DNA from 2 places in the Rothia sp. 18CD1-1 genome. Region 1 is predicted to be linked to the other one. Evidence: predicted binding sites of a transcription regulator. Region 1 holds the regulator's gene; the other holds the start of a gene.

Region 1 (15,015 bases):
CTCCGGTTCCCGGCAGAGGAATGGGCAGCATCTAGCTCACACCGTGACCGGGGCCGATATTGTGGTTACCTCCTATGCTCTGTTCCGGCGCGACCAAGATTCTTATATCGAGATCGGTACCCGCCGGGCATGGAACGGTTTGATTCTCGACGAGGCACAGTTTGTCAAAAACGCCAAGACCAAGGCGCACCGGGCAGCCCGGCAGCTACCGGCCCGTTTTAAGCTGGCGGTCACCGGCACCCCCATGGAAAATAACCTCATGGAGCTGTGGTCCATGTTTTCGATCGTGGCCCCGGGGCTCTTTCCCTCGGCCCGCAGGTTCAAAGATTTCTATGTCACCCCCATCGAATCCGGAGAGGATAGAAAAGCCCTGCCCCGGCTACGGCAGCGAATCCGCCCGCTGATGAAACGGCGCACCAAAGACCTTGTTGCCGCAGAGATACCCGAGAAAAATGACACACGGATCGACGTGCCGCTCGCCCCGGCGCACCGGCACGCCTACGACACCGCCCTTCAGCAGGAACGCAAAAAGGTGCTGGGGCTCATCGAAGATATGGATAAAAATCGTTTTACCGTGTTTCGTTCCCTGACCACCCTGCGTCGTATGGCGCTCGATGCCTCCCTTGTTGACCCCGACCTTTACGCGGGCGTGGAGTCTTCAAAGCTTGACTACCTTGAGCGGAACCTTCCCGAGATCATTGCCGACGGGCACCGAGCCCTGGTGTTTTCGCAGTTTACCTCCTACCTGAAAAAGATCGCCTCCAGGCTTGACCGGCTGGGGATTGACTACCTCTATCTTGACGGTTCAACCCGCGACCGCGCCCGGGTGCTGTCCGACTTCAGCAAGGGCGGCGTCCCCGTTTTTCTGATTTCTCTCAAGGCCGGCGGTTTTGGGCTGAATCTCACCGAGGCGGACTACTGTTTCATCATGGACCCCTGGTGGAATCCGGCGGCGGAGCAGCAGGCCGTTGACCGTGTACACCGTATCGGGCAGACCAAAAATGTGATGGTTTACCGGCTGGTTTCTACCGGGACTATCGAGGAGAAAGTGATGGACCTCAAAAATTCTAAGGCGGCCCTGTTTGATGCGGTGGTCGATGAGGGACAGTTTTTCAGTTCGCGCTTAACCGCCACCCAGATTCGCGATCTGCTGGATACACACTAACCGGCCCGCCCCAAGCTACCGGGTGATTTAATGCTAGAAAATACGTCTGCCGACACCCACGAGTGCGCAAGCTATCTACAATGCCCTAGCCCCTAGAAGCCCTCCACCGGGTGTAAAGGTGCATAGCCCCCACCGCTAACGAACCAATGAGCATACCGAAAACCATAGCCACAGAGGTTTCGGCGCACCAGGCCAGCACAGCACCCAGCCAGCCGTGAACGAGCGAGTGCACCCACTCTTCAAAGCCGTGGGCTATCGAAAAGGGCAGGTGCCAGCCCAGCTCGTCAAAACCGGTCAGTAGAATATGGCCGCCCACCCAGAGCATGGCAAAGGTTCCCACCACCGAGATAACATCCATCACCCCGGGCATGGCCTTGACCAGGGCCCGGCCAAACTTCTGAGCCCCCGCGCTCTGCCGGGCCGCCAGTGAAAGACCGATGTCATCCATTTTGACCAGCAGCGCCACCGTGCCATAGACCAGCAGGGTAATCATCACGGCAACCACCACCAGGGAGGCCGCACGCACCCAAAAAGTACTGTCCCCGGCCACGGCGTTGAGAGAGATCACCATGATCTCCGCAGACAGAATAAAATCTGTGCGCACCGCCCCCGAAATGATTTTTTTCTCGGCCTCCTCACCCTGCTCCAGTGCCGGTGTCTCATCTTCTGTATGCCCGGACCCGGTGAACATCTCAATCACCTTTTCGGCCCCCTCGTAGGAGAGATAGAGCCCGCCCAGCATGAGCAGGGGGGTCAGGGCCGCGGGGAGAAGCAGGCTCAGTAGCAGGATAGCCGGCAAAATAAACACCAGCTTATTGCGCAAAGAACCCAGGGCAATCTTTTGAATGATGGGTAGCTCCCGCTTGGGGTCGAGGCCGTTCATATACTGGGGAACCACCGCGGTATCGTCAATGACCACCCCCGCAGCCTTCACACTGGCACGGCCGGCGGCCGCCGCAATATCGTCGGTACTGGCAGCGGTGAGCTTCACCAAAGCCGCTATATCATCGAGTAGGGCAGCAAGACCGCCTGCCATAGAATCTCCCTCACAAAGCCGCACGACACCGCCGCGCCCAACAATTTTTACCTACCCAGCATACGCCAGACTCACCGGTTGCCGGCCGGAGACTGCGCACAATCAACACGCCACGGGGCATAACTCCCAGAAAATACCCATATGCCGGTGCTAACTTGAAACAGCAGGGGACCTCTTCAACCCCCGCACGACCTACCGGCACAAGGAAAGAGCAACCGCATGATCGATTCGATCAAGAAACTGTTAGAAAACGAAAAAATCCGTTTTCTGCTTGTGGGCGGGTTCTGCTTTATACTCACCATGGCCATCAACTACGGGCTCAAATACACTGTGCTCTCGGAGAAGCCCACCACAGCGCTGATTATCGCCACCACGATTGCCTCTATTGTCTCCTACATTCTTTCTTCGCAGTGGACCTGGAAAGATGCCGGTGGAGACCCCAAGCCCAAGGAGATCGTGGGGTTTATTCTGGTGACCCTCGGCGGCATAGTGATCAATGCCGCCCCGCAGTGGGTTTCCCGCTACGTCTTTCACCTTGAGGTTCCGCACGTCTCCTTTGTGTTTCAAGAGGTCTCGGATTTTATCGCCGGCCCTATCCTGGGCACCCTGCTCGCCATGATCTTTCGGTTCTGGGCACTTGACCGCTTCGTTTTCCACGGCAAACAGGCCCGTATGAAAGCGCAGATGTCAGAGGTTGTTCCGATGACCCGCTCGCAGCCGCAGGTTCCCACCGGCCCCGATACCGGCTCCGTCAACAAAGTAGCCTAGGTATACCCGTGGCGAATCTTACGATGGGTCCCCTTTCTTGTTTTCTGCGCCGGCAATCATCAACTCGAGGGTGAGGCAACCTCTATGTGTGAGAAAGAAGGTAGGTTCCCCGTGGTGAGGCCCAACTCCTACGAAGATTTTATCCGCCGACACTCCCCCCTGCTCGACTCGCTGGTAGAGGTTGGCTGGAGTCGCAGCGAAGCCTACACCCGTTTTACTATCCTCTTCCCCCACGAACCGCAGGAATACATACTGCGGGCCTTCAACTCTGGACGCTGGGTTTTTGTGGGCCGCAAAGAACACCTGACCAACCACACCATGATGGCTTCCGCTCTCTGGTACGCGATAGCGGTCACCTTTGATCTGGAGCCGGACCCCGCGTACACCGCTATCATCCTGGACCCTCTCATAGTGCAGGAGGTGCCCCGGCTCTTTGATGCGGCGGGGGTCAACGCTGACCGCATCGCCCTCATCCTGGGCAAGATAGGGGCCGGCGTTCGTTACCTGGCAGAGAACCCCTATGCCAGGCTTGAGGAAAGCTCCTACGACGATTTTGTCCAGGACCTCCCCGCAGAGGCGGTAGGTATCACTGACGAGGTCATGGCCTGGCCCCCCTCCCGTTTTCTCATTGAGGACAGTCTGGGTGATGGCAGCTGGTCGGTAGCGCTCATGCGGGTGGGAATCTGCCCACCCGACCTTGAGGAGCTGGGGCTGACCCTGGAGAGCTCCTCGCTGAGCAACCGAGCTTTCCGGAATGCGCTGGGAGAATTTCTCAGCTACTGTGTGCGCTACGACCGTAAACCGACGGTTTTGCTCTACGGCAGCTGGTCGGTGGCGCAGGCTCAGCTGGGTAGGGTTCCCCTCCTGGGTGCTGTCCGGGGTAAGTACGGTTCCTGGCACAGGGCGCTCAAGCTTGGGAGGGGCATGGTCACCGATGCGCTGAAGATGAGTGCGGCCGCCGCTGTGCCCGCGCGCCCCCGCGGCACCGACGACTTACCCACAACCGTGGGTATCGACGAGCTCAATGCCCACGGGATCGGGGTGGTGGAGACGCCGGCCCGGTCTACAGCCGAGAGAGAAGAGCACGCCTGGGATGATTTCACCGCGGTGCTGCGCAGTCGTTTGCGGGGGTTGCCCTGGAACCAGAGTATGCGCGTCTACTATATTTCACCGCACACGGTGGAGGCTAAAGACTACACCCCGTATCTGCGCATTATGCGCTCCCCCGCCGGCTATCTCTGCGAGGTGACCGCAGCCGAAGAATTTTTTGTCTCTCCGCCCAACTATGACACCGATTATCTGCGCGAACACGGCTGGTTTGAGCCTCAGAAGGCCGGGTTGCAGGCCTGGAGCCAGAATTTTTTTGATGTTTCTGCCGCGTCTTCCGCCCTGGTTGATGCTGTGCGTTTTGGGCTAGGATGTATCCGACCCGACTATTTTCAGTCGGATGACCCGGCTCATCCCGGTGATGCCGAGGCCCCCGGGCTAGGCCGCTAGCGGGCAGTGCCTCCGGTGCGGTTATCTATGTTTGGCTAAGGAGATACACGATCGCTGGCAGTTCTGTTTCACGCACCGAGGCCCTGATTCGCCGTAACAAAAAGCTGGCCCGCCGGGCCGGCCGGCAAGCGTTGAGGGACATTCAGCGGCTACCGCCAAAGAGGCGCCTGTGGCCGCTACTGATCTTTATTATGATCCTGCTGGTGTGTTCTCTTTTCTGGTTGGAGTCGCATAACCGGGGCCCCTCATCGCGTGAGGGCACGCGGGTGGGCACCGGGTTTGAGTCCGGCACCGTACACCGCTATTCCACAGCGATCGCGGTTCTCAATTCCCTTCAGGTACGGCAGGCCGGGGAGAAAACCGGCTACGCCCGCACACACTTTGGTGAAGCCTGGCAGGATACCGACAATAACGGCTGCGATACCCGCAATGATATTCTCGCCCGCGACCTCTCCGCGATTACCCGCGATAGCCGTTGTCGGGTGCTCACGGGGACCCTTCATGACCCCTATACGGCGGTCACCGTTGATTTTACCCGCGGCCAATCCAGTAGTGCCGAGGTTCCGGTAGACCACCTGGTGGCGCTCTCCAACGCCTGGCAGACCGGTGCAACCCTGCTCAACGAGCAGGAGCGCGCCCTGTTCGCTAACGACCCGCTCAATCTCCAGGCAACCGTTAAATCAGCCAATACCGAAAAGTCAGACGGCGACGCTTCCCGCTGGCTACCGCAGTCCGGCTACCGGTGCGAGTATGTGGCCCGGCAGATCTCTGTGAAGTCCGCCTACCGGTTGTGGGTGACGCCGGAGGAAAAGCGGGTGATGGAGGAGGTTTTAGGTACCTGCCCCGATCAGCCCGCCTATCGCTCAGACTATGCCTTAACCCGCTAGTTGTCGTCTTTTCTTTCGGGCGTGATGATCTGTATCTCTGAGGTGCGTTCCTGCTGTATCGCCTCGTGCTTGGCGATACGGGCGGGGTTTTTGCGCACAAAGTACCAGCCGATGCCCAGCAGGATAAACCATACGGGCATGATGAAGAGCGCTGTACGGGTGTCTTCGTAGAGGGAGAGCACGTAGAGCATGAAGAGGAAGAAAGCCAGCACCAGGTAGGTGGTCACCAGGCCGCCGGGCATCCTGTAGTGCGATGCCGCGTTGCGTTCGGGGAAACGCTTGCGGTAGACGATATAGCAGACGAGGATCATGGCCCAGCTAAAGACCGCGAGAATAGCCGCAACCGTGGTGACCGTGGTGAACGCTTCGATCACGGAGTCTCCCGAGTAGAGCAGCACCAGTGAGGAGAGCAGCAGGACCGCGGTGAGGAAGAGGGCGTTGCGGGGTACCCCCGATGCGCTCAGCTTGCTGAAGAAGCGGGGGGCTGAGCCCTCTTCCGAGAGGCCGTAGATCATGCGGGAGGTAGAAAAGATACCCGAGTTAGCCGACGAGGTTGCCGAGGTAAGCACCACAAAGTTGATGACGGAAGCGGCGATACCGAACCCGGCCAGGCTGAACATGGCGACAAAGGGGCTTGTTTCGGGGTTGATTTCTGTCCAGGGAGTCACCATGAGGATCACGGCGAGGGTGAGCACGTAGAAGGTGATGATACGAACCGGGACGGCGTTGATTGCCTTGGGCAGGGTGGTGTTGGGGTCGTGGGTCTCTGCCGCTGCGGTCCCCACCAGCTCGGAGCCAAAGAAGGCAAAGAGCGCGATTTGGAAGGCTCCCAGGAAGCCCATGGCGCCGTTGGGGAAGAAGCCGCCGTGCTCCCACAGGTTGGAGACCTGTGCGGTGTTCCCGCTTTCTGGGGTGAAGCTGATGGCGATCAGGACTGCCCCCACCACGATCAGAGCGATGATTGCCACGATCTTGATGAGGGCAAACCAGAACTCTATTTCTCCAAAGTTCTTGACCGAGGGGAGGTTGAGGGCAAGAAGTAGCCCGATCACCAGTAGGGCCGGTATCCATTTTTGAATCTCGGGCCACCAGAACTGGGTGTATCCGGTGATTGCGATGACGTCCGCTACAGCGGTTACCACCCAGGCAAACCAGTAGGACCAGCCCACAAAAAATCCGGCGCCGGGGCCCAGAATGTCTGAGGCGAAGTCGGAGAAGGATTTGTATTTGAGGTTGGAGAGCAGTATTTCACCCATGGCGCGCATCACCATGAAGATAGCCGCACCGATGATGATGTAGACAAAGAGAATGGAGGGGCCGGTGAGCGCAATGGTTTTGCCGGACCCCATGAACAGGCCGGTACCGATGGCGCCGCCGATGGCGATGAGTTGAATGTGCCGGTTACTCAGCCCGCGTTGGAGCTGATGGCCACTAGGGTCCCTGTGATTTTGTGTGTTCGGCATGAGGCCTCCCAAGGTATGTGATGCTGTTATCTTGTTTATCTTGCTTCGAGTCCTACATCATATAGTGGTCAATTCTAGCCCCTTCAAGGAGGTAAAGATAACTTAAACGCGCCAGCCCACCCCGGGTTAGGGTAGTTTGCCACCTCAAGTCGCTGTCGGCGGCTGTCCCCGGGTGGTGCCCGCAGCCGATACGGTGACGGTGCGGAATGTTAGGAGTTTAGATATTTTCCTTGTAAAGTTAACAGGAACTGTGAACTACTAGTGTCTTGGAAGGTAAAATACCCTTGGCTTCACTCTCTAATGCTGCGCTGCGTCTCACCTCGGGCGCCCTGATCCTCAACTCCGGTATCGGCAAGCTCTCCCTGGACGAGGACACCTACAGCTACCTTCAGCAGATGGCTCAAACCGGCGTGCCCCAGGTGGAGAAGCTGTCCCCCACCACCTTCGGTAAGGCACTGGCCGCCTCCGAGACCGCCCTCGGCGCGGCATTGCTGTGCCCCCTGGTTCCGGCAAAACTAGTGGGTCTCGGTCTCACCGCGTTCTCGGCCGGAATGCTCACCATGTACTTTGGCGATGACAGCATGACCCTCGATGACGGTATCCGCCCCTCCCAGCAGGGCACTGCACTGGCTAAAGACGTTGTGATGCTCGGCGCGGGCCTGGCCCTGCTCTTCTCGCGTAAGAAGAAATAAAAACCACGGATAGAGAGATCGGGGACCTACCTGGCAGGTGGGTCCCCGTTGTGCGTGTTCCCCGGTGTGGGCAGGGGAATCTCGGGTATGCCCCTAGCGGCGCCGGTAGGTGAGATCGTGAGCTGTCCTCCCGGCTTCCTCGGCCTTCCTCTCGAAGGAGGTGCGCACGCGTCCCTCCCAGCGCGGGGCCCAACCGCCCACCGGGTCTTCAGGACTCGTGCGCTCACCGGAGTGTAGGTTCTCAAAGTCAGGGTGAGCATCGAGCACCTCGCGCATAACCAGCGCATATTCGTACCAGTCCGTGGCCAGCCGCCAGACACCTCCGGGTTTGAGAACCCGGGCTACCGCGGTGGCGAAATCGGTGGAGACGAGTCGGCGTTTGTGGTGGCGGGTCTTATGCCAGGGATCGGGGAAGAATACCCAGAGTTCGTCCACCGAGCCTGCGTCCAGCATCTTATCGAGCAGTTCGGGCGCGTTTGCCTGCGCCACCCGCACGTTGGTCACTCCGGCGGTTTTTGCCTTGCGGATCAGGTCCGCGATGCCGGGGGTATAGACCTCAACCGCCAGAAAGTTGGTTTCCGGCAGCTGCGCGGCCCTGTGCACAATTGCCTCCCCCAGCCCCGAACCTATCTCAAGGACCAGTCGAGCATCACGGCCGTATATTTTCTCGGCGTCAAATGATGCCGTATCCGATACAGACGTATCAGTGATGTCGCGCGGAATATCGAGGACATAGTCCGCAGCGTGTTTTTCCCAGGCGGCCAAGCGCCGGCCGGTGAGGCGGTCTCCTCGGCGCACAAACGAGAGCGGTTTCCTATGGTAGGCGGGAGGGACCTCCCGCCCAGCCAGGTCTCCGCCCTCAGCCGTGTGCGCCTCTTGCGCCGCTTTCTGTTTTTTGGTTTCCACAAGCTCTCCTCGGTGATGGTAGCCGGTGCCGGCGGAAGGGACCCAGGCCCACACCGACAAGCCTGTACCACTATACGTGAGATGGGTCTGCAAGCAGGGCAGACGTTTATACCTTCCGTCTGTCACGGTAGAGTACCACGGCGTGTGAGCCGGCCGCCGGCCGCTGACCGCGGGATAGGTGCACGATATCGCCGCCGCTTCCCGCCGCGAAAACCCTCGATGATTCGGCGAGCTTCTGCTGGGTACGCTGAAGCTGGTCCATCAGATCCTGCACATGGGCCTGCATCTGCTCCACCTGATCTTGAAGGGTCATGATCCTTCTGATCCCCTCCAGCGAGACACCCGCTTGGGAGAGCTCCTGAATCTCCTGCAACTTCTCAATATCGCGCTGAGAGTAGCGGCGGGCGCGTCCCGGAGCCCGTGAGGGTTGCACCAGACCCATGCGGTCGTACTGGCGCAGGGTTTGCGGGTGCATCCCCGCAAGCTCCGCGGCAACCGAGATCACAAAAACAGGTCTGTCCGATCCTAGAGTCATGTTTTACCGCGCCACCTTACTCATCAAATCTGCCCGAACATTGTCCTGGGGGGCCAGCCGGGTAAAGCGGTCGAATGCTTCTTGAGCTTCATCTGAAAGGTTGTGCGGCACCTGAACCTGGGGAATAACAATCAGGTTCCCCGTGCCCTTTTTCGTGCTGAATCCCTTCCCTTTAGCCCGCATCTTACGGCCCGACGGGTGGCCCGCTTTCATCCGAAGCTTCACCCTGCTGCCGTCCGGGGTGGGAACCTCAAGCACCGCGCCCTCAACAGCCTCTCTCAGGCTCACCGGGAAACGCACCAGCACATCATTGCCCTCGCGCTCAAAAACCGGGTGGGAGTCAACCTGCACGTGAACAACCAGGTCCCCGGCCCCCGCAGGACCCGGCATACCCTTACCGCGCAGCTTGAGCTTCTGCCCGTCTTTAATACCGGCGGGAATCTTCACCTTGACCTCGGTGCCGTCGGGGCGGGCTAAAGTCATGGACACCCCGGTAAAGGAATCCTTGAAACTGATCCGCGCCTGGGCTTCGGCATCTGCCCCCCTACGCGGAGCCTGCTGAAACCCCCCAAAACCCTGAGCTGACCCGCCACCAAACATGCCGCCAAGACCACCAAGAAGATCTTCAATATTAATATTCTGGTCACCGGAGGTAGAAAAATGCACATTCTGCCCCCCACCAAAGCCTCCGGGGAAACCGGCACCGCGGGGATCCGCAAACCCTGCCGCACCGTATTGACGGATCTGGTCATATTCCTCCCGGTCCTTCTTATCGGAGAGAACCTGGTGGGCCTCGGTTACCTCTTTAAATTTCTTCTCTGCCGCCTCATCACCGGGATTCTGATCCGGGTGATACCGACGCGCCAGTTTGCGGTAAGCTTTCTTGATCTCGGCATCTGTGGCGTTCTCGGAGACGCCCAGCACCTTGTAAAAGTCTTGATTGAGCCAATTTTCACTAGCCATAGTACGTCTCCTCTCAGTTAGACGGTTGTTCTTTCAAGATTCTTATAAATTTACTATCTTTTCTGCCACCCACCGGCGGCATATATGCGGAAAAAATGGGCGGATACGAAACCCGCATCTGCGTTTCATACCCGCCCACAAACCAGCTTCTCACTACTCAGCGGTAGCCACTGCCACCTGCGCAGTGCGCACCACGCGGTCTTTCACCCGGTAGCCGTTGCGCAGAACCATCGCGATATGATCCGGCTCCACCTCCGAGGTGGGCTGCTGCATTACCGCCTCGTGCACCTTGGGGTCAAAAGGCTCACCCACAGCACCGTAGCGCTCCAGGCCGTGCTTACCCAGGGTCTCTTCCAGCTTGCTGGCGATAGCGGCAAAGGGGCCGTCTTCAAGATCACCGTGGCTGCGGGCAGCGTCGATATCATCGATCACCGGCAAAAGTGCAGACACAAGATCGGCAATCACAAACTCGCGCAGCTGCTCTTTCTCTTTACCGCTACGGTTCTTGAAGTTGGTGAACTCCGCCTGAAGGCGACGCAGGTCATCAAGACGTTCAGCAGCTAGCTTCTGATGTTCGCTGAGTGCTTCCTCGGTGTCCCCGGGTTCCGCCGCGGCCTCGTCGGCCTCGACAATCTCCTCAGCTACATCCTCAGCCTCGGGGTGGCCCTCCGCGGAGGGCGCGTTGAACGCGTCTTCCAGAGGGTCCTCACCCTGCTGCCCCTTGGTGTTCTCAGACATGGTTAGTTCTTCTTTTCCTCGTCGTCATCGATTACTTCTGCGTCTTCGATGTCCTCTTCACCGGCGGTGTCAGCCTCAGCAGCCTGCGCCTGAGCGTAGATCGCCTCGCCCAGCTTGACCTGGGAAGCCTGCAGCTTCTCGTAGGCTGCCTTCACGGCGTCGTCGTCTTCACCCTCAAGAGCTTTCTTGAGCTCGTCGACATCGCCCTGCACCTCGGTCTTGACGTCTTCGGGCAGCTTGTCGGCATTATCCGCGATGAGCTTGTCGACAGAATAAGCAACGGTCTCCGCCTGGTTGCGGGTCTCGGCTGCCTCACGGCGTATCTTATCCTGCTCGGCGTGGGCCTCAGCGTCCTTGACCATGCGGTCGATATCCTCCTTGGAGAGGGAGGTGCCGCCGGTGATGGTCATCGACTGCTCCTTGCCGGTGCCCTTGTCTTTAGCAAAGACGTGCACAATACCGTTAGCATCAATATCGAAGGTCACCTCAATCTGCGGCACACCGCGCGGAGCCGGGGCAATACCGGTGAGCTCAAAGGTGCCCAGGTTCTTGTTGTCGCGGGTGAATTCGCGCTCGCCCTGGAATACCTGAATCGAAACTGACGGCTGGTTGTCCTCGGCGGTCGTGAAGGTCTCACTGCGCTTGGTCGGAATAGCGGTGTTGCGCTCGATCAGCTTGGTCATCACGCCGCCCTTGGTCTCAATACCCAGGGAGAGCGGGGTGACGTCGATGAGCAGCACGTCCTTGCGGTCACCCATCAGCACGCCGGCCTGGATAGCCGCACCCATAGCCACCACCTCATCGGGATTCACACCCTTGTTCGGTTCGCGACCGGTCAATTCCTTAACAACCTCGGATACGGCCGGCATACGGGTTGAACCGCCCACCAGGATCACGTGCGCAATATCGGAGACGGACACACCGGCTTCTTTGATCACGTCGTTGAAGGGCTTCTTGGTGCGCTCCAGCAGATCCTTGGTCATGTCCTGGAACTTAGCGCGGGTCAGTTTCTCGTCCAGGTGGATGGGGCCCTCGGGGGTTACCGAGAGGTACTGTAGGGAAATGTTGGTGGAGGTGGCCGATGAGAGTTCTTTCTTAGCCTGCTCAGCCGCTTCACGCAGACGCTGCAGAGCAATCTTATCCTTGGAAAGGTCCGCACCGGTCTTAGCCTTGACCTGCTCCAACAGCCAGTCAACGATCCGCTGATCCCAGTCATCGCCACCGAGCCTGTTATCACCGGAGGTTGCCCGCACCTGAATGGTGGAGAAGCCGTCTTCGTCCTTGCCCACTTCAAGAAGTGAAACGTCAAAGGTTCCGCCGCCGAGGTCGAAGACGAGAATCAGTTCATCTTCTTTACCCTTTTCGAGGCCGTAAGCCAGTGCCGCCGCGGTGGGCTCGTTGATGATACGCAGCACGTTGAGACCCGCGATCTCGCCGGCCTCCTTGGTAGCCTGCCGCTCAGCGTCGTTAAAGTAGGCGGGGACGGTAATCACCGCGTCACTGACCGAGTCATTCAAGAATGCTTCGGCATCGCCTTTAAGTTTCTGCAGGGTGCGGGCCGAAATTTCCTGGGCGGTGTATTTTTTGCCGTCCACTTCGGTCGACCAGTCGGTACCCATGTGCCGCTTGACCGATGAAATGGTGCGGTCGACGTTGGTAACCGCCTGGCGTTTTGCCACATCACCAACGAGGACTTCGCCGTCCTTGCTGAAAGCAACGACGGAGGGGGTGGTGCGAGCGCCTTCGGCGTTCGCGATAACGGTGGGTTCGCCACCTTCGAGTACTGCCACAACAGAGTTGGTGGTACCGAGGTCAATGCCTACTGCACGTGCCATAAAATTTTTTCTCCTGATATAGATGTTTTCTTTTGAGTTTTATCGCAAGTCGCTGCCGCTACCTCCTGGCTTATACCTACCGCGCGGGGTCCGGTCTGCGTTTTGCTTCGCTATCAAGTTTCCCACGTTTTGGGCCAATGTCAATAGAGTTGAGTTAAGTTAGCTCAATTTTTATGATTTTTTATAGCTCAGGATAATTTTTCGGGGACCGAAGGGTCGAGGGAATCCTTGATTTTCCGGGCTTGTGAGAATCCGTTAGAACAATTATCAGCTCTCGGTGAACAAGGCTCAATCTTGAGCGATACGCGCTCAAGGTACGGCGGCAGCACCCTGCCGGGCAGGCTGATCGGCCCCATCGAGCTCACCCACAACAGCCCCCCACGGGTGCGGCCGTGCAAAGATAGCTACATGTACAAAATCATGACAGTCTGCACCGGAAATATCTGCCGCTCCCCCATGGGCGAGTACCTCATTCGCGACGCCGCCCGCAGGGCCGGGCTAGACCTCGAGGTAGATTCATCGGCAATCACCGCGGAAGAGGTGGGCAACCCCATCGACTCCCGCGCCCACAGGGTACTCGCCGAGGTCGGCATAGACGCCGGTGCCCACCGCGCCCGGCAGTTCCGCGCCCGTGACTTTGCGCACCACAACCTCATTCTGGCAATGGATCTCAACCACTACAGGGCACTCACACGCATGGCTCCCACCACAGAAGACCGCGCCAAGGTACACCTCATGAGAGAATTCGATCCGGCACTCGCCCAGCAGCCGCACGACTCGCTGGGGATCTACGACCCCTGGTACGGCGACCAAGAAGATTTCTACACAACCTTTACCATGATCCGCGACGCCGTCCCCGGGGTCATCGCGCGAGCCAAAAACGACACCGCAGAGAACTGATCCGTGCACGAATTTACCGATACGGAGGCATTCCTGCACGCCATCACCACCGGCATCAGGCTCACCGATACCGCACCCTACGTCATTGCTATCGACGGACGAAGCGGTGCCGGCAAGACCACCCTGGCCGCCCGCCTGTCGGACCGGCTCACGGCAGCTGCTCTGGCCCACGATATTTTCCATATGGAGGACCTCTACCAGGGCTGGGGCGGGCTGGCCGCCGGTGTGGCCCAGTGGAAGAGGAACGCGCTGGCCCTGGCCTCCGGTACACCCATGGTGTACTACGGCTGGGACTGGCGGGACAGCAAACCCACCGGCCCCCACGTACAAAAGGTCGCGCCCGCCACTGTTCTGATCTGTGAGGGAGTGGGGGCCGCCCAGGGCAAAGCCGACATCTCCTGCTGGATCGAGTTACCCGCCCCCGCAAGAAAGAAAAGGGCTCTAGCCCGTGATGGACAACTCTTCCGACCCTACTGGGAGATGTGGGCCGCACAGGAAGAAAGGCTGCTAGCCACCGGCCCCCTAGCGGGTAAAATTAATCTGCTTCTCCACGCTTCAGAAGATTCAGCCCAGCCGCCACCCCACCGGTGACCGCAACACCCAGCCCAAGGAGGCACCAGAAAATAACCGTGAGCGCACAAACAAACCTCCCTCCCATTGGCAAACTCTCGCTAGTATCGTTAGCCCTGCTCACCGCTGTGGGGCCGCTTGCCACCGACATGTACCTCGCCGCACTACCCACCATTACCAACGAACTGGGTACCACCGCCTCACTCACCCAGCTCACCCTCTCCGCCTTCATGGTGGGCATGGCTATCGGCCAGTTTGTTGCCGGCCCCCTCTCCGACAAACTGGGGCGGATGCGCCCGCTCTACGTGGGAGTGGTGCTCAGCTGGCTTTCTGCGCTGGCCTGTATTTTTGCCCCCACTATCGAGCTGCTGATTATCGCCCGCTTCATCATGGGTATAGCCGGGGCCACCGGGCTGGTGGTTGCCCGCGCCATCGTTGCCGACTCAACCAGGGGAAACCAAACGGCAAAGCTCATGGGAATCATGATGATGATCAACGGGTTTGCCCCCATTCTTGCCCCCGTACTCGGCGGCTTTGTGCTTGAACTCGCCTCCTGGCGCGCAGTCTTTGGGCTACTCACCGTCTTCATGACCGCCTCCATGATCCTCACCTTTACCGCCCTCACAGAAACCCTGCCGCCGCAGCGGCGCCGAAAAGGATCGGTGCTCTCTGCGTACAGGGGCATACCTGAGGTACTGGCAATACCGCGTTTCCGCGGCTTCATGCTCACCTCCACCCTGGCCTTCGGCACGCTCTTTGCCTATGTCTCCGGTTCCAGCTACGTGCTACAAAACGTGCTGGGGCTCAGCCCGCTACAGTACACCCTGGTCTTTGGGATGAACTCGGTGGGTATTGTGGGCATGAGCTCACTGGTCACTTTTCTGGTAGGCCGCGTGTCCATGCGTAAGATGCTGACCGTCGGTGTCGTTCTGCTGGTGTCCGTGAGTATCGGGCTCACCGTCGATTTCGTGTTTGGCCCCAACCTACAGGCCACCCTGGTGCTGCTCTTTTTGAACACCTGTGCCGCCGGGCTCATTTTCAGCAACGCATCTTCCCTGGC
Region 2 (15,015 bases), on a different contig from region 1:
CTCCGGTGGACCATTCTTTAAAGGCAATAAAGTGGCTACCGTCACCACGGGTTCGACTGCTGATACCCCCGGTGCTCAGGCTGTGCTCACCCCGGTGGCTAACCACCACTCGTGGATACAAGAGCGAATAGCTCACGAACCTACCGACCAAGAGAAGGTTCAAGAGCTTGAGGAAAACAAGAAGCGGCAGGAAAGCATGAGCGCAGTAGAGGGTGCGGAGGGCCATGAAGAAGAGGGCGCTGCTGGTGAAAGCAGTGAGCAGGCCGGGGAAACCCAGCAGGCGCAGGCTGCCTCATCGACCGAAACCCCCTCATCGACCCCCTGGATTGTGGGAGGTGTGCTCACGGTCCTTATTCTGGCGGGGTCAATAGCGTTTGCCCGGACGCGTAAACAAAAATAGGGCCTAGCTTGCGTCGGTGCCAAAGAGTAGGCCGAGCAGGTAGGTTACCGCCGCGGCACCCAGCCCGATAGCGATCTGCCTCAGACCCCGCTTGAGCGGTGACGCCCCGGAGAGCAGCCCGACGATCCCGCCAGTTATACCCAGGGCCGCTGAGACCAATACCAGCGAAAGCACGGTAGCCAATACTCCGGTGGCCCCAAAAACAAAGGGAATAATCGGGATCAGCGCACCGGAGGCAAAAAAACAAAATGATGCCGCCGCGGCACCAATATCGGTGCCGAGGGCGGCATTGTTGTTTTCGCCGGTATCCTGCCGGGGGTCCTGCCAAGAGAGTGAGGGGTCGCAGTCGCAGCTGAAATACCCCAGACGCTCCAGGGCTCGATGGTGGGCCGCCTCATGACTCATACCCCGCGCCTTGTAGATGAGTTCCAGCTCATTCTGTTTAATGTCAAGCTGGTGGGCCACGTCGAGGGTCACCTGGGTGGGGGAGGAGGCGTCAAGCATCTCGCGCTGGGACCGTACCGAAACAAACTCACCGGCGGCCATGGAGAGTGCTCCGGCCAGGAGGCCGGCGATACCCGAGAGCAGAACCATCTGCGATGAGGCCCCGGTGGCCCCGATTCCCATAATGAGGGCGAGGTTGGAGACCAGCCCGTCGTTGGCCCCGAAGACGGCGGCACGAAAATTGCCCGAGAGTTTTTCCCTGCCGCTGGTGGAAAGTGCCCGCATGATTTCTTCGTGAATGGCCTCGTCGGCGGCCATGGCTTGGGTGGCGTCGGGGTCTTCGGCGTAGGGGGAGCGCTGTTCGGCTCTCTGGGCCAGGGCCAGCACGAAGACGGTGCCGAAATGTTTGGCCAGGAACTGGAGGGTCCGTGCTGATAGCGAGGGTTTAGGTTCGGGTTCGGCGTGTTGGCCTAGTAGGGTTCGCCAGTGGTTTTGGTGGCGGTGTTCTGCCTCTGCTACCCGGTGTAGAATTTCTGCCTCATGTCCGCTGGCTCGTTCCGCCAGGGTTGCATATAGTGTGGTTTCGGCTATTTCTTCTGCCAGGTAGCGCCGCCAGCGGCGGATCTGGGAGGTGGTGGGCTCCATGCGGTTACCTTATCGTGGGCCGGTTGCTGTGATTGAGCCGCGTGCCGGGCGGGTGCGGCCTCCCACAAGATTCTAGACTATGTGCCGGGTTTTACGACGCCCGCCTAAGCTCGTGCAGGACAAGCCGGGGAATCACAAGCGGTAGCTGATTCGTTGGGAACAAAGTAAGCAACCAAGGTTGTGGATATGAGAGCCAGATACGTAGTTTCAATGGTGTTGGGATAAATTTGACGAAACGTGGATAAAAATACGTGATTTCGTTAGGACTCTTCTGTAAAATTATGATCTGTATTATTTATAAAAATAAACAGCTCTCTAGGGTAAGATAAAGAGTTTTAAGAGGGGGTGGAAGTTTAGTCTGAATGATTGATTTCGACTCGTATATGATCAAGGAGTCAGATTGAGCGAAGAGTTATTATATCTTAATATTTTATTAATTATCCTGGGCTTACTTTGGGTGACGGTAGCATTTTATTCAACGAGAAAAGGTGCAGGTGAGTTTTCTTTTATGGGAGTCACAACTCCAGAGACGACAAAGTCTCCTAAGGCGTGGATGGAGGCTCATCGGTCGATTAAATTCCCCCTGATTATTTTTGGTTCATTGATGTTGTTATCCGGTGCTTTGCTTCTGGTTTTATCACATATAAGCGGTTTGACTTCTATTAGTATAGGCAGGTTTGCACTTTTTACCAATGTGCCTTTCGTGATTTATTGCTACTTTAGGGCAAATGGTGTTGCGAAAAAAATTAATCATTTATGATGTATCTCAATCTTTGAGATTTGGTTTACTTATAGCCGCTGTTCGTGTTTGGAAGGGTAGTGATTTAAGCCGGTTTGATGGGGTACTAAAAAATCAGCGTAAGCAGAGCCCCGGTGGTGAGTCTGCGCCGTAGCAAGATCTGCTATACCGTCGCGGTAAGCTCGTGCAGAGCAAACCGGGCCGCTAGATAGCCGCTCATACCGTGGACCCCTGGCCCAGGCGGGGTGGCTGCCGAGCAGAGGTACCAACCCTTTCTGGGTAGGCTCCAGGGTGCGGCGGCTAGCCTGCTCGGTAGAGTAAACGCCCGGGAAAGAGCCTGCCACCGGGGACTGGCTGCGCCCGTCTGCGGGGTTTCTGCGCGCAGAGTTCCGGAAGTGAGAAGCTGCCAGCCCCGTAGGGCACCGGTGGAAATGTCACCGCCCACATAGTTGGGGTTGTAGCTGGCGAATTCATCTGCCCTCCTACTCGTGGAGGCGAGCACGGTAGCTGAGAAGCCGGGAGCAAAGCGTTCGATTTCTGCCGTGATAATTTCGACCGGGTCCGCAGGCGAGTTGTTGGGCACGTGGGCATAAGCCCATACGGTGTGCAGCCCGGCCGGTGCCCGAGAAGGGTCGAAGAGGGAGGGCTGAGAGACCAGTACAAAGGGGTGCTGGGGTAGGTAGCCGCTATTGACCGCTTCTTCTGCCGCGGAAACGGCAGACCAGCTACCGCTCAGGTGCACGGTGCCGGCTTCACGTAGTCTTGGATTACTCCAGGGAATCGGGGCACTGGTCACGAAATCGGCTTTTGCTGCCCCCGGCCCGTACCGCCTGACCGGTGGTTCCCGGTGGGGGCTGGCAGCCCGTGCCGCGGTCTCTACGTCCGTATCCCAGAGAACCAGATCTGCACCCCGGAGTTCGTCGGGAAGATCGTGTGGGGCGACCGCTGTATTGCATGAAACGCTGCCGCCGTGGGAGCGGAGTGTTGTGAGGAGGAAATCGGCAATGTTCTGGGAACCGCCCCGGGGGATTTTCCAGCCGCTGGTGAGGCCCACCCCGCCCAGGAGTAGGCCGGTTCCCAGGGCCAGGGGGTGGAAGGGCGGAAGCATGGAGTGGGCGGCAACACCGGCAAAAGAAGAGGTCAGGCGGCCACAACGATGCGTGAAGCGGTGGCTTTCTGCGTGATGGTTCGACACTGCCTGGGCCCAGGGTTTGGGAGGGCTGATAAAGTCTACTTCCCGGTGGAGCCCAATACCGCGGAAGAAGGGAGAGGCAAGGGCTAGGGGGTGCACCGCCGAGCAGTGATCGTGCAGGGTCCCGTAGCGGTCGTGACGAAAAGAGCGCAAACCGCCGCCGGGTGAGGGCGCTGCTTCGAGCACTCTCACCCGCAGACCGGCCCGGGCCAGAACAATAGCCGCGGACAGCCCGTTGGGACCCGAACCAATAATAAAGGCTGTCCGCACTAGGATCCTTTGTTGGGTTTATTAGGTTTATGGAAAATAAAATATGAAGGTATAGCAGTAAGTATAGCTGCGAATATAGCACGTGACAGTGGGTGCATATCCCAGCTTTGCACAACCCCAAGGAACATGAGAAAAACAGCTGTCGTGGCAAATACCGCAATAAATTTTTCAAACACTTTCATAGTCCCACCTCTTCTTTGCGGTTAATTTTCCGGCACCGTTGTTACCCGCGAACCCGGTCACGTAGCCGGATGGAGGGTTGAGTGGCACATTCTTGAGAGCCTGCGTCTCTCCAAAAGAATGGGTAATCTCCTGTAGAGATATATTCATGAAAGCTCCTTTGCCTCAGAAAGAATCCAGTAGAAATCGCGTTCTTTACTTTCCTTATCACGGGTAAAAGTCTGCTACCCGGTGCGTTCAAGTGAATACGCATATTTTTTAGTAAGTACCTTTATGGCGGTGGGCGATAGAATATTTTACCGGTTGCCTACGAGTCTATTTGTCAGTATACTGTGCGTCAAGAGTTTTTTGAAAATTTCGTCAAGAATTTTTAAGAATCCGCACATCGGTGGCTGACTCGACCTGCTTTCCGGGTCGCGCCGGGCAGAGAAAAGCGTCCGTCGGCGGGGGCCTAACGGACGCTTTCTCTCTATCTTTGCCTATAGGTGGTGCGGTGCGGTCTCTTAAATATCGCCCTCTGCGTTTTCGAGGTGGGCGCGAACAAACCACTGGAATTTTTCCAGCTCCGCGGTCTGGCCGATCAGCAGGTCCTCGGTCACGGGATCGATGTCGCCTACCTTAGCGATAGCCGCGCGGTGATCCTCAATTACACCGGTGTAGACCTCGTTGAGAGCCTTCAGGTGAGTCTGGGTATCTGCCCGGCCCACGGAGTAGTCGCTCCAGGAGCGCTTCTTCACCAAATCGCCGGGAGTGCCGTTGGGGGAGACCCCCAGGGTGGCCATGCGCTCGGCGAGTTCGTCGGCAAAATTACGAACCTGGTCAATCTGCGGGTCAATCATCTCGTGAACACTGATGAACGAGGGGCCGATAACGTTCCAGTGGGCGTGCTTGAGTGAAAGTTGAAGATCGTTCATGGAGTGCAGGCGAAGCTGCAATATTTCTGCTACCTGGTGTCCCGATGACTCGGTGAGACCGGGGACGGTAAAGTTTGCTGCTTTGGACACGGATTTTCCTTTCCTTGTACTGCGGTGTTTGGGGCGGAGATAAACGGTGACTACCGCTGTGGGACCTCCCCGCCGGTAGTTATTAGTTTATCAAAATAAGAGCCCAAAAACCAGCTTTATTTTGAGTTATTCAAAATAAGTATTTCCTCAAGGGTAAGCCTGTCGTGGCTAATTCGTAGGTTACCCCTACCTTCGGGAACCGGAACCTCGCCCGGTAAAACAATAACCTTCATCCCCGCCTCGGTGGCACTCTGTACACCCGAGGGTGAGTCCTCAACAGCAATGCAGTGGGTGGGGTCAACCCCCAGCGCCTCTGCCGCCAGAAGATAGGGCTGCGGATGCGGTTTGGGGTGGCTGGTTTGCTGATCGCCGATTACGGCCTGAAAAACGCCGGGAGCCTTAGAGGCAGTATTCTCCGCCACCGCGGTGGTGGCATTGGTGACGATTGCGGCCGGTATACCCGCCTCGCGCACCTCGGCAAGCAGCTGCGGAATACCGGGTAGAAAGTCGTAGGTGGACTCGGAAAAAGCCTCCCGCATATAACCGATGAGTTTCTCTTCGATGTCGGAAAGCGGTAGATCTACCCCCACCTGCTGGAGCCTTTCAAGAGTAACTTGAATAGAATAGCCCAGAACGGCGCGGGTGTCCGCGGTGGTCCAGGTGGCTCCGTGCTCTTCACTGATTTTCTGCTTTGCCCTCTCCCAGATGGGCTCGGTGTCAACAAGGGTGCCGTCGTGGTCAAACAGAATGGCCGCGGGTTTTTCGATGCCAGAATCGGTGAAGCTCATAGAACCACCCTACCGCGAACCGGCACGTTTAGGATTATCTTGTGAGCGTCAAACAAGCTATTCCCCAAACCTTGGATCGTCCCGCACCGAGGGGCGGTATCTTTACCCGAGCGGCCCTGCACCTCTCGGTGCCGGGGGCGGTATTTTCTGCACTGTGGATTACCGCCGGCCGAATACTCTTTGGTGCTGGCGGCGAGCTGGTGCCGATTTTTGCGCTCACCTTCGGGCCGCTACTTTTAGCGGTGCTACTGTGCGCCGCCTTCTATAGCTACCGGGACGCCCGGCGCTACCGGCCGGGTGCGGGTACAACCCCGATGATCGCCTACCTTCAGGTGACTGCCTGGCTGATGGCTTTTATTTTTGGTCTGCTCTGCCCCGACCGTATTGGCGGGCGCACGGTCTCGGCAGCGGCCAACCTGCTGGGAGAGGATTTTATAGGGCTCTCGGCGGGGTTCGGAAACACCTTCGGGATACTCACCTTTGTGGCCGCGTTTGCGCTGTTTTTTGTGGCGCGCGGAGAAGAGGCGCGTTCTCGCAAGCTCAGCGCCGGCATCACCGAGGAAAAAGAAGAGGAGCTTGCCCGCCAGCAGAGCGCATACGACTTCTTGGGCGACTAGTCCGATGTGGTCGGTATGTTTTGGGTGCGCTCCGGCGCCCTTGAGTGTGTGAAGGTGTTTGCGCGGGGCAAGAAAAAGGGATAATCTATATCCATAGATATTAAATATCTATCTCATAGCATTCAGGAGAAACCCCATGACAACCACCCACGTTCTACTCGGCGGCAACGGATACCTCGGCCGCGAAGTCACCCGCCAATGGCTCGCCGCAGACCCCCGGGCTCATTTCATCGCGGTCTCAAGCTCCGGGGCCAATCGGCTTACCGACCCCCGAGTTACCACCATCACCGCAGACGCTACCAGCTATGACTCTCTTGCCGCAGCCCTACCCGAGCACATCGACACGGTCGTCAACTTCCTCGGCCGCCCCGGCAAAAATGACGAAGACAATCGCAGTATCAATATCCTTCCCGTGGAGAACATGCAGAAACTTGCCGCCGAACGCGGTGCCACTGCTCTGGGATACATTGGTGGTAGGCTCGGCCCCAAAAAATTTACCGCCACCAAGGCCGATATGATCGACCAGCTGCGTTCGGGCGACCTCCCCGTCGCCGTGGTTGAGCCCACCCTTATCTACGGTGGTGGACGCTCCGACGCTATGGCCAGAATGGTCCCCGTCTTCAAATTCCTTGGCCTTTTCTCCGCTACCTTCAAACCCGTTGAGGTGGATGAGGTGGCTCGCGACCTCGTAGCCCAGCTCACCCGCCTATACCGCTAGGGATTCTCATGAAGATGAACCGCAGTACCGAGCAGGCCCTCTTTGTCTTGCTCGTGCTTGGCTCCCAGGAGGGGCATGCCCCCGTCAAAAGCGGAACCCTGGCCCGTGTCCTCGATGTTTCAGACTCCTACCTTAAAAAAATCCTCAAACACATGGCGAGCACCCGGCTTATTCGGTCCCTGCCCGGCAGGGACGGCGGCTACCAGCTTGCTCGCCCGCTTGCGGATATCACCTTCGCCAATGTCTTTACCTCCCTTGAGGGGTTTGAGGCCCCCTCTACGGCGGCACTGCTGGCTCGCGCTGTCTTTGAGCCGGGCCAGCACCTTGAAGAGAGTCTGGAGAGGGTGACAACTACTTTTCAGGATGCGGCCCGCGCCTTTGAAGATCGGCTGGGCGCCCTCACTCTCGACCAACTTCTCACCCCCGAGGCCCTGGAAAAGGGAGCCGTTGACTGGGTGTCACACGCAGCTGGCAAACCGCCGAAACGGTAACAGCAGCCATGTCACAGATAACTATTAGCCGCACCTACCCGGCGCCCCCGGATCAAACCTTTGAGTGGTTTGTGGACAGCACCAACTACACTGCCTCACTCATGGTTGCCAAGGTGACTCTCGGTGATCCTGTAAAGCCCCGGGGTCTAGGGGCTGGAAGTCGACGCACTATCTACATGCTCGCCGGAATCTACCGCGAGCAGATAACAGAAATTACTCTCGATCGGTCCATCACCTACCGCGTGGAATCCTCCGTTCCTCCGGTCATACAGGACTTTACTCAAGTCAGGTTTTCTTCACTACCCGAAGGTGGCACCCGGGTTGAATGGGAAATTCATATTGATGTCCCGATTCCTATCCTGCGCCCGCAGGTATCTGCGCTGGCCTGCCGTATTGCGGCTAGACTCTACTCCACTGTTATGAAAGCCGCCAGTCGTAGTCTCGGGTAAATCTCGCCGTTTAACTGCGGGCGGCGGTTTGTGGTCAATCTATGCGGATAAATTTGTGGAAAATAATGTGTCGGTTTCTTGTCAACCTGGGTTGAGTGATATAGACTCAAGTTAGTTATTCTGCTTGGGCGCATGGTGAGGTGGGAAGAACCTGCCGCAACACTCGGCCCGGGCCTCACAGAGAACGTTAGACACAGAGATAGGGAGAAAAATATGGATGCAAAATTTACCACCAAATCGCAAGAAGTTATCAGCAGCGCAAACATGAACGCGCAGACCGCCGGCAACCCCAGTATCGAACCCGCCCACCTGCTCAAAGCCCTCATAGACCAGCGCGAAAGCGTGGCGGTTGCGGTGCTCAAGGCCGCCGGGGTAGATATCGAGGCGGTTTCGACAGCCGCCTCCGGCGAAATCTCAAAACTGGCAAAAACCAGCGGGGCCAGCGTTAACCAAGCACAGTTCAGCCGCGACTCGCTGCGCGCCCTACAAACCGCCCAAACCAAGGCACAGCAGTTCGGAGACACCTTTGTGTCAACCGAAATGATTCTGCTGGGCCTTGCCTCCAACGACGATTCCACCGCGCGAGCCCTAGCAGCGCTGGGGGCCGGTGCGCAGACCATTGAAGAGACCATTCCGCAGGTAAGAGGAGACCGAACCGTGGACACCCCGGACCCCGAAGGCACTTTCCAGGCTCTTGAAAAATACGGTACCGACCTCACCGCGGTAGCCCGTGCGGGTAAACTTGACCCGGTGATCGGCCGCGACTCAGAAATACGACGAGTGGTTCAGGTGCTCTCGCGGCGCACCAAAAACAACCCGGTACTCATCGGTGAACCCGGCGTGGGTAAAACCGCCGTGGTCGAGGGGCTTGCCCAGCGCATGGTCTCCGGCGACGTGCCCGAATCTCTGCGCGGTAAAACCCTCATCAGTCTCGACCTCGGCTCCATGGTCGCCGGCGCTAAATACCGCGGTGAATTTGAAGAACGCCTCAAAGCCGTACTCGACGAAATCAAAAAATCTGAGGGGCAGATCATTACCTTCATCGATGAGATTCATACGGTGGTGGGAGCCGGCGCCTCCGAGGGTTCCATGGACGCCGGTAACATGCTCAAACCCATGCTGGCCCGCGGTGAACTGCGCCTGATCGGTGCAACAACCCTCAACGAGTACCGCGAAAACATCGAAAAAGATGCCGCCCTGGAACGCCGCTTCCAGCAGGTATATGTGGGGGAGCCCAGCGTGGAAGATACCATCGGTATTCTGCGCGGTCTCAAGGAGCGTTACGAGGCCCACCACAAGGCAGCTATTGCGGACTCAGCCCTGGTGGCGGCAGCCAACCTCTCCAACCGCTATATCCCCTCGCGCCAGCTGCCGGACAAGGCGATTGACCTGATCGACGAGGCGGCCAGCCGACTGCGCATGGAAATTGACTCGGCACCCGAAGAAATAGACATGCTCCGCCGGCAGGTAGACCGGCTGACCATGGAAGAGCTGGCCCTCAAAGATGAAACCGACCCGGCCTCCATTGAGCGCCTGGACAACCTGCGCGCCGAGATGGCCGACAAGAAAGAAGAGCTTGACGCCCTCAACGCCCGCTGGGAAGCAGAAAAGGCAGGACTCAACCGGGTAGGAGATATTAAAAACCGGATCGACGAACTGCGGTCCCAGGCAGAGGTTGCCCAGCGGGAGGGAAACCTGGGCGAAGCTTCACGTATCCTTTACGGAGAAATTCCGGCCCTGGAGGGCGAACTGCACGATGCGCAGAAAGCTGAAGAAGACAAGGCCGGCACGGAAAGTATGGTCTCAGAAGAGGTGACCGCCGATGATATCGCCGAGGTGATCTCCTCCTGGACGGGCATACCCGCCGGTAAAATGCTTCGGGGAGAAACCGAGAAACTCCTGCACATGGAAGAGGAGATCGGTAAGCGTCTGATCGGGCAGAAAAAGGCGGTTGTTGCTGTTGCCGACGCTGTGCGCCGCTCCCGCGCCGGGGTCTCCGACCCCGACCGCCCCATCGGATCCTTCCTTTTCCTGGGCCCCACCGGTGTCGGTAAAACGGAGCTGGCCAAGGCGCTTGCCGAATTCCAGTTTGATGACGAGCACGCCCTGGTTCGTATCGATATGAGCGAGTACGCCGAGAAGCACACCGTTTCCCGCCTGGTCGGTGCCCCTCCCGGATACGTGGGCTACGACCAGGGCGGTCAACTGACCGAGGCTGTACGCCGCCGCCCCTACTCGGTGGTGCTCCTCGACGAGATTGAGAAGGCTCACCCCGATGTCTTCGATATTCTGCTACAGGTACTCGACGACGGCCGGCTGACCGACGGGCAGGGCCGCACCGTGGACTTCCGCAACGTGATACTCATTCTGACCTCTAATCTGGGGTCCCAGTTCCTGGTGGACCAGGACCTGGGCCAGGAGGAGAAAGAGAAAGCGGTCATGAATGTGGTGCAGGGGTCCTTCAAACCGGAGTTTTTGAACAGGCTCGACGACATTGTGATGTTTGAACCCCTCAGCGTTCAGGACCTCTCACGGATTGTTGATCTGCAGATCGCCTCCATGGCCCAGCGCCTGGAACCGCGCAGGATCAGCCTGGACGTTACACCGGCGGCCTCCGAATGGCTGGGGCTGACCGGGTACGACCCGGCCTACGGTGCCCGCCCGCTACGCCGCCTGGTGCAGACCGAGGTGGGGGACCGCCTGGCCCGCGGTATTCTCTCGGGAGCAATTCACGACGGAGACACGGCCCGGGTAGATGTCAACCCCGATGTCACCGCCGACGGCCTGGTGGTTACCGCCCTGGAACAAGAGGACCGAGACTAGACCGGGGAAGCCCCCTCACGGGGCGGGGCTACCTTCACTCAGCCCCGCCCCTGTGAGGAGTGCGAGGAGGCCTGGGCGAGCAGATTCTCGTGGGTTCTGCTCAGAGGCTCAACAAGCGGCTCAAAAATTTCGGGGACGTTAACAAAGGTAAAATCACTGAGATTATCGCGCCCCAGCGTGTAAAGAATATGGGGTAGAAGGGGCCTCATCTCCAGGCCCGTGAGCACCTGCTCAAGCTGCTCAGCCGCCAGGTTACCCCCGTGGAAACCGTAGGCAAGGATTTGAGCCGGCTTCCCCTTCCACTCCAGCGAAAGAAAATCGATAGCGTTTTTTACCACCGCGGGGTAACCGTGGTTATACTGCGGGACGACAAAAACAAAACCGTCGAAAGAGTCGATGGTCTGTGCCCATTTCCGCGTGTGTTCGTGCTGATAGTTCTGCATACGGGGCGGGTAGGGTTCATCGAAAAAAGGTAGGTTCACCTCGCGCAGATCGATATAGGTATACCGGGCTCCGGGGTGGGTATTGAGCTCGTCGGTTACCCAGCGGGCCAGCTGCTCACTCAGCCTCCGGGGCCTGGTGGAACCGCCGATAACAGCAATCTTCTTCATGGGGACCCTTCCTATACCTGCTCTTCTAACCATCTATCCAGCGAAGGCTCCAGAATGAGGGCGCTATCGGGAGCATAAAGACTGCCGTCCTCAAGTGCCGGCAGTGGTGCGGAGGTGGCCACCACGGGGCGAGAATCACCGCGGGCCTCCAGGACAGAGCAGGTGAGCTGGGGAAGGGTGAGCTTGTGCGGGCCGGCTACGGTAATTACATCTTCACCGCGGACACCCTCGGCTGACCCCACCAAAAACCCCGCCACAGAGTCCATAGCGGCAGGTTGAATAGCCCAGTTTTGTACCCGCACCTCCGAGTCGGTTTCCACCGTCGCCGCCGGGTTAAGGGCAAACTCAAACCACTGCACGCTGCGCACCACGGTTGCGGGCAGACCGGAGCCCAACACCATATTTTCTTGTTCATAGCGAGAGAGGTAGAAGGGAAACCGCTGTAGGCTCGGCTTCTGCACCCCGTTAATGGAGAGCATAACCAGCCGCTGCACACCGCATTTTTGTGCCGCGGTGAGAAGATGATCGGTGGCCTGCAGAATAGGGGTGCGGGTGTCTTCGGCAAGAGGATCAACCACCTGCGAAACGTCGATGAGGGCATCAACACCGGAAAGAGCCCGGCTAAGACCCTCACCGGTTAATAAATCAATGCCGCCACTCCGCGATAACTCAACCACTCGGTGCCCCCTTGCCCGCGCAATCAGGACCACACTTTTTCCAATAAAACCGGTCGCCCCGGCAACAGCAATCGTAGACATACCTACGAGCATACGTTATTTGAAATAATAGAACCCGTGAATTTTGAATCCTCCCCCCGAGCCTCAAACTACGCAGGGGACCGGGAACCCCTGGACAGACCCGACATAGCGGCCGCCCACCGGTCTGCGCTGCGCTCCATTCAGCGGGTAGTCGAGGAGACCGCCACACCCCAGGACCCGGACACGGCCCGCGCGGGAATTGCCGATATGCTCTCCCGCGGTAAGGTGCTGCTGGTTACCGGCGCCGGGGTTTCCACAGGATCGGGTATACCCGACTACCGCGGCCGGAACGGCTCCCTCAAAGACCACCGCCCCATGACCTACCAAGAATTCCGCTACGATGACAGCGCCAGACAGCGCTACTGGGCACGCTCCTACGTCGGCTGGCGGCGCATGAGACGTGCGGAACCCAACGCCGCCCACTACCTCATTGCCAAGCTGGAGGCCCGCGGTAGCCTGGCCGGGCTGGTCACCCAAAACGTTGACGGGCTACACCAGCGGGCCGGCTCACGCAAGATGGTGGCCCTGCACGGAGACCTGGGGCGGGTTATCTGCCTCATGTGCGGAAAGCACGAGGACCGCGCACAGATGGATCAGCGCATGGAGGCAGCCAACCCCGGCTACCTGGCCCGGCTCGACAACCAGAAACTACGGGTCAACCCCGACGGCGACGTGAACCTGGCGGACTCCCTCATCACCGAATTCACCATGGTGGGCTGCACCCGGTGCGGCTCAAACAGGCTTAAACCCGATGTGGTCTACTTCGGTGAAAACGTGCCCCAAGACCGCAAGGCACGCGTGCAAGAAATGCAGGAAAAAGCCCGCTCCCTCCTGGTGGTAGGCAGCTCTCTTGCCGTGATGAGCGGTTTCAAACTGGTGCTCGACGCCGCCAAGAAAAACCGGGAGATCGGCATCATCAATGGCGGACCCGGCCGGGCCGACACACGCGCCACCTACCTGTGGCGAACCGACACAGCCGCGGCCCTAGCCCAGCTCATCTAGGGCAGAAACAGATATCTCGACCCAAAAATTGTTTTCATAACTGAGCACTAAGCTGGTCATAGGTTCTACACAGCAAATGAGAAGAATCTGGATATTAGGCAACCATTTGCAGCCAGACCCCTAGAATTCGGAGAACTTCTCACATGGACAACTTTTTCATGATGCTAGCCCTCGACCTCGCAGCAATCCTCATCCTCTGCACCATGTACGTGACCCGACACCGCCGCCGCGACCTGGTGGTCTCCTACCTGGTGATCAACGTCGGGGTCTTTGCGGTAACCGTGGCCCTGGCCAACGCCGACGCCACCAGCGCCGGAATGGGCATGGGGCTATTCGGCGTGCTCTCCATCATCCGCCTACGCTCCACCGAGCTCGACCAGCGAGAAGTCGCCTACTATTTTGCTGCCCTAGCTCTGGGTCTACTCACCGGTATCGGCCTTGAACCCGTGAGCATGGCGGTAGTACTTGTGGCACTGATGCTGCTGGTCATGCTGTGCGTTGACTCCGGCAAAATCCTGGCCAACCTGCGCTCGCAAACCGTCACCGTAGACCGTGCGATCAGCGATGAAGCGGTGCTCAAAATCTACCTGCAAGACCAGATTGGCTACGAAATCGTGACGGTCAACGTGAGCGAGCTCGACCTGATCAACGACAAAACCGTGGCCGATATCCGCTATAACGCCGACAAAAAACTACGGCAGAACTCCCGCACCCAGCACGCCGCCGCACCGCAGGTGTAACGGACGGGCTAGAAAAATTTTTAGGGTCATATCTCTGCCCTAAGTCCGCCACAGCTGAGACATAGCTTCGACCACCAGACTTAAAACAAGAGACACATGCTTAGCCCACCGTGCAGCACAACCACACCAAAGAAAGTAGACACATGAATGCCACCGCAGTTCTAACACGGAGACAGCGTTCCGCCCAGACCCCGGCTCTGGTAGCCCCATTCTGGCCCGGTATCAGCCTGGGTGAGCTCAACGCAAAAGCCGCCATGCAGACCAGGACAGACCGCAAGTACATTGTGGACGCCAACTATGCGGCCCGGGTGCTGGCAACGCTTCCAGCCCGGGCGGCGGTGCTGACCATCGACGGTTCGCGAGACTTCGCCTACGATTCGGTCTACTTCGATAACCGGACTCTGGACAGCTACCGGTTGGCCGCCCACGGCAGACGTAACCGGTACAAGATCCGTACCCGCACCTACGTCGATACCGGGGACACTTTTCTTGAGGTCAAAACCGAGGGGGCGCGGGCGGCCACGGTTAAAGAGCGGATCCCCTACCCTCGGGCGGACCGTGACCGTCTCAACACCGCGGGTGCGGACTACGTGGAGGAGGCCCTGCGCGGCATGATCGACTGCCCGGCAACCGAGTTTCAGCCGGTACTGGCCACCGCCTACCGACGCACCACCGTTTTTCTACCCGCCAGCGACACCAACCCGGTGGATTCGCGCATGACCATTGACACGGGCCTGGTGTGGACCCCCCTGAGCGCGCTTGCTCTGACCCCCAATTCCCGATTTGAGGTGGGGGCAGGCTATACCGCCGAGGGCATGGTTATCATCGAAACCAAATCTTCAACCGCCCCTTCGGTAGCCGATAAGCACCTGTGGCGAGCCGGAGTCCGCCCCAGCAAAATCTCAAAATTCGCCACGGGCCTGGCAGCCCTCAACCACCGGCTGCCCTCAAACAAGTGGAATAGGACCATTTCCCGAAACCTCAACCTCCAGCCGGTGGACACCGAATCCGGTGCCACACTGACGAGTCACAATTACGCCGCCTAGGACGGCCCCGGACAGTACAGAGAACCCCAACAGGAAAGAGAATATCAGTGAGATTCAACCATAAAATCACCACGTCGGTTACCGCGGCAGCGCTCATA

What was found. The regulator HspR, encoded in region 1, represses chaperone genes until heat shock. The targets are predictions, from matches to a motif close to AAGTTGAGTCNNNNNGACTCAACTT.
Region 2: a site for HspR is predicted at 8,026-8,050, ahead of clpB (ATP-dependent chaperone ClpB). Genes of this name have one in related genera too.

Annotation. Positions count from the first base shown of each region.
Region 1 covers NZ_JBUZLI010000001.1:38,776-53,790, reverse strand. The annotation lists gene ACS1BR_RS00295 (DEAD/DEAH box helicase) at 1-1,165, shown strand, start outside; gene ACS1BR_RS00290 (DUF808 domain-containing protein) at 1,251-2,201, opposite strand; gene ACS1BR_RS00285 (GtrA family protein) at 2,421-2,969, shown strand; gene ACS1BR_RS00280 (TY-Chap domain-containing protein) at 3,054-4,466, shown strand; gene ACS1BR_RS00275 (HNH endonuclease family protein) at 4,598-5,353, shown strand; gene ACS1BR_RS00270 (amino acid permease) at 5,350-6,816, opposite strand; gene ACS1BR_RS00265 (hypothetical protein) at 7,101-7,508, shown strand; gene trmB (tRNA (guanosine(46)-N7)-methyltransferase TrmB) at 7,602-8,357, opposite strand; gene ACS1BR_RS00255 (heat shock protein transcriptional repressor HspR) at 8,521-8,949, opposite strand; gene ACS1BR_RS00250 (DnaJ C-terminal domain-containing protein) at 8,953-9,912, opposite strand; gene ACS1BR_RS00245 (nucleotide exchange factor GrpE) at 10,066-10,650, opposite strand; gene dnaK (molecular chaperone DnaK) at 10,653-12,485, opposite strand; gene ACS1BR_RS00235 (low molecular weight protein-tyrosine-phosphatase) at 12,780-13,385, shown strand; gene ACS1BR_RS00230 (nucleoside/nucleotide kinase family protein) at 13,389-13,976, shown strand; gene ACS1BR_RS00225 (multidrug effflux MFS transporter) at 14,015-15,015, shown strand, end outside.
Region 2 covers NZ_JBUZLI010000007.1:40,990-56,004, reverse strand. The annotation lists gene ACS1BR_RS06045 (trypsin-like serine protease) at 1-400, shown strand, start outside; gene ACS1BR_RS06040 (VIT1/CCC1 transporter family protein) at 404-1,489, opposite strand; gene ACS1BR_RS06035 (SdpI family protein) at 1,890-2,249, shown strand; gene ACS1BR_RS06030 (phytoene desaturase family protein) at 2,392-3,690, opposite strand; gene ACS1BR_RS06025 (hypothetical protein) at 3,690-3,872, opposite strand; gene ACS1BR_RS06020 (hypothetical protein) at 3,859-4,020, opposite strand; gene ACS1BR_RS06015 (Dps family protein) at 4,374-4,874, opposite strand; gene ACS1BR_RS06010 (HAD family hydrolase) at 4,991-5,662, opposite strand; gene ACS1BR_RS06005 (hypothetical protein) at 5,704-6,279, shown strand; gene ACS1BR_RS06000 (NAD-dependent epimerase/dehydratase family protein) at 6,416-6,997, shown strand; gene ACS1BR_RS05995 (RrF2 family transcriptional regulator) at 7,006-7,488, shown strand; gene ACS1BR_RS05990 (SRPBCC family protein) at 7,497-7,937, shown strand; gene clpB (ATP-dependent chaperone ClpB) at 8,151-10,760, shown strand; gene ACS1BR_RS05980 (NADPH-dependent FMN reductase) at 10,799-11,371, opposite strand; gene ACS1BR_RS05975 (SDR family oxidoreductase) at 11,383-12,129, opposite strand; gene ACS1BR_RS05970 (Sir2 family NAD-dependent protein deacetylase) at 12,166-13,131, shown strand; gene ACS1BR_RS05965 (DUF4956 domain-containing protein) at 13,275-13,871, shown strand; gene ACS1BR_RS05960 (polyphosphate polymerase domain-containing protein) at 14,015-14,917, shown strand; gene ACS1BR_RS05955 (carbohydrate-binding domain-containing protein) at 14,965-15,015, shown strand, end outside.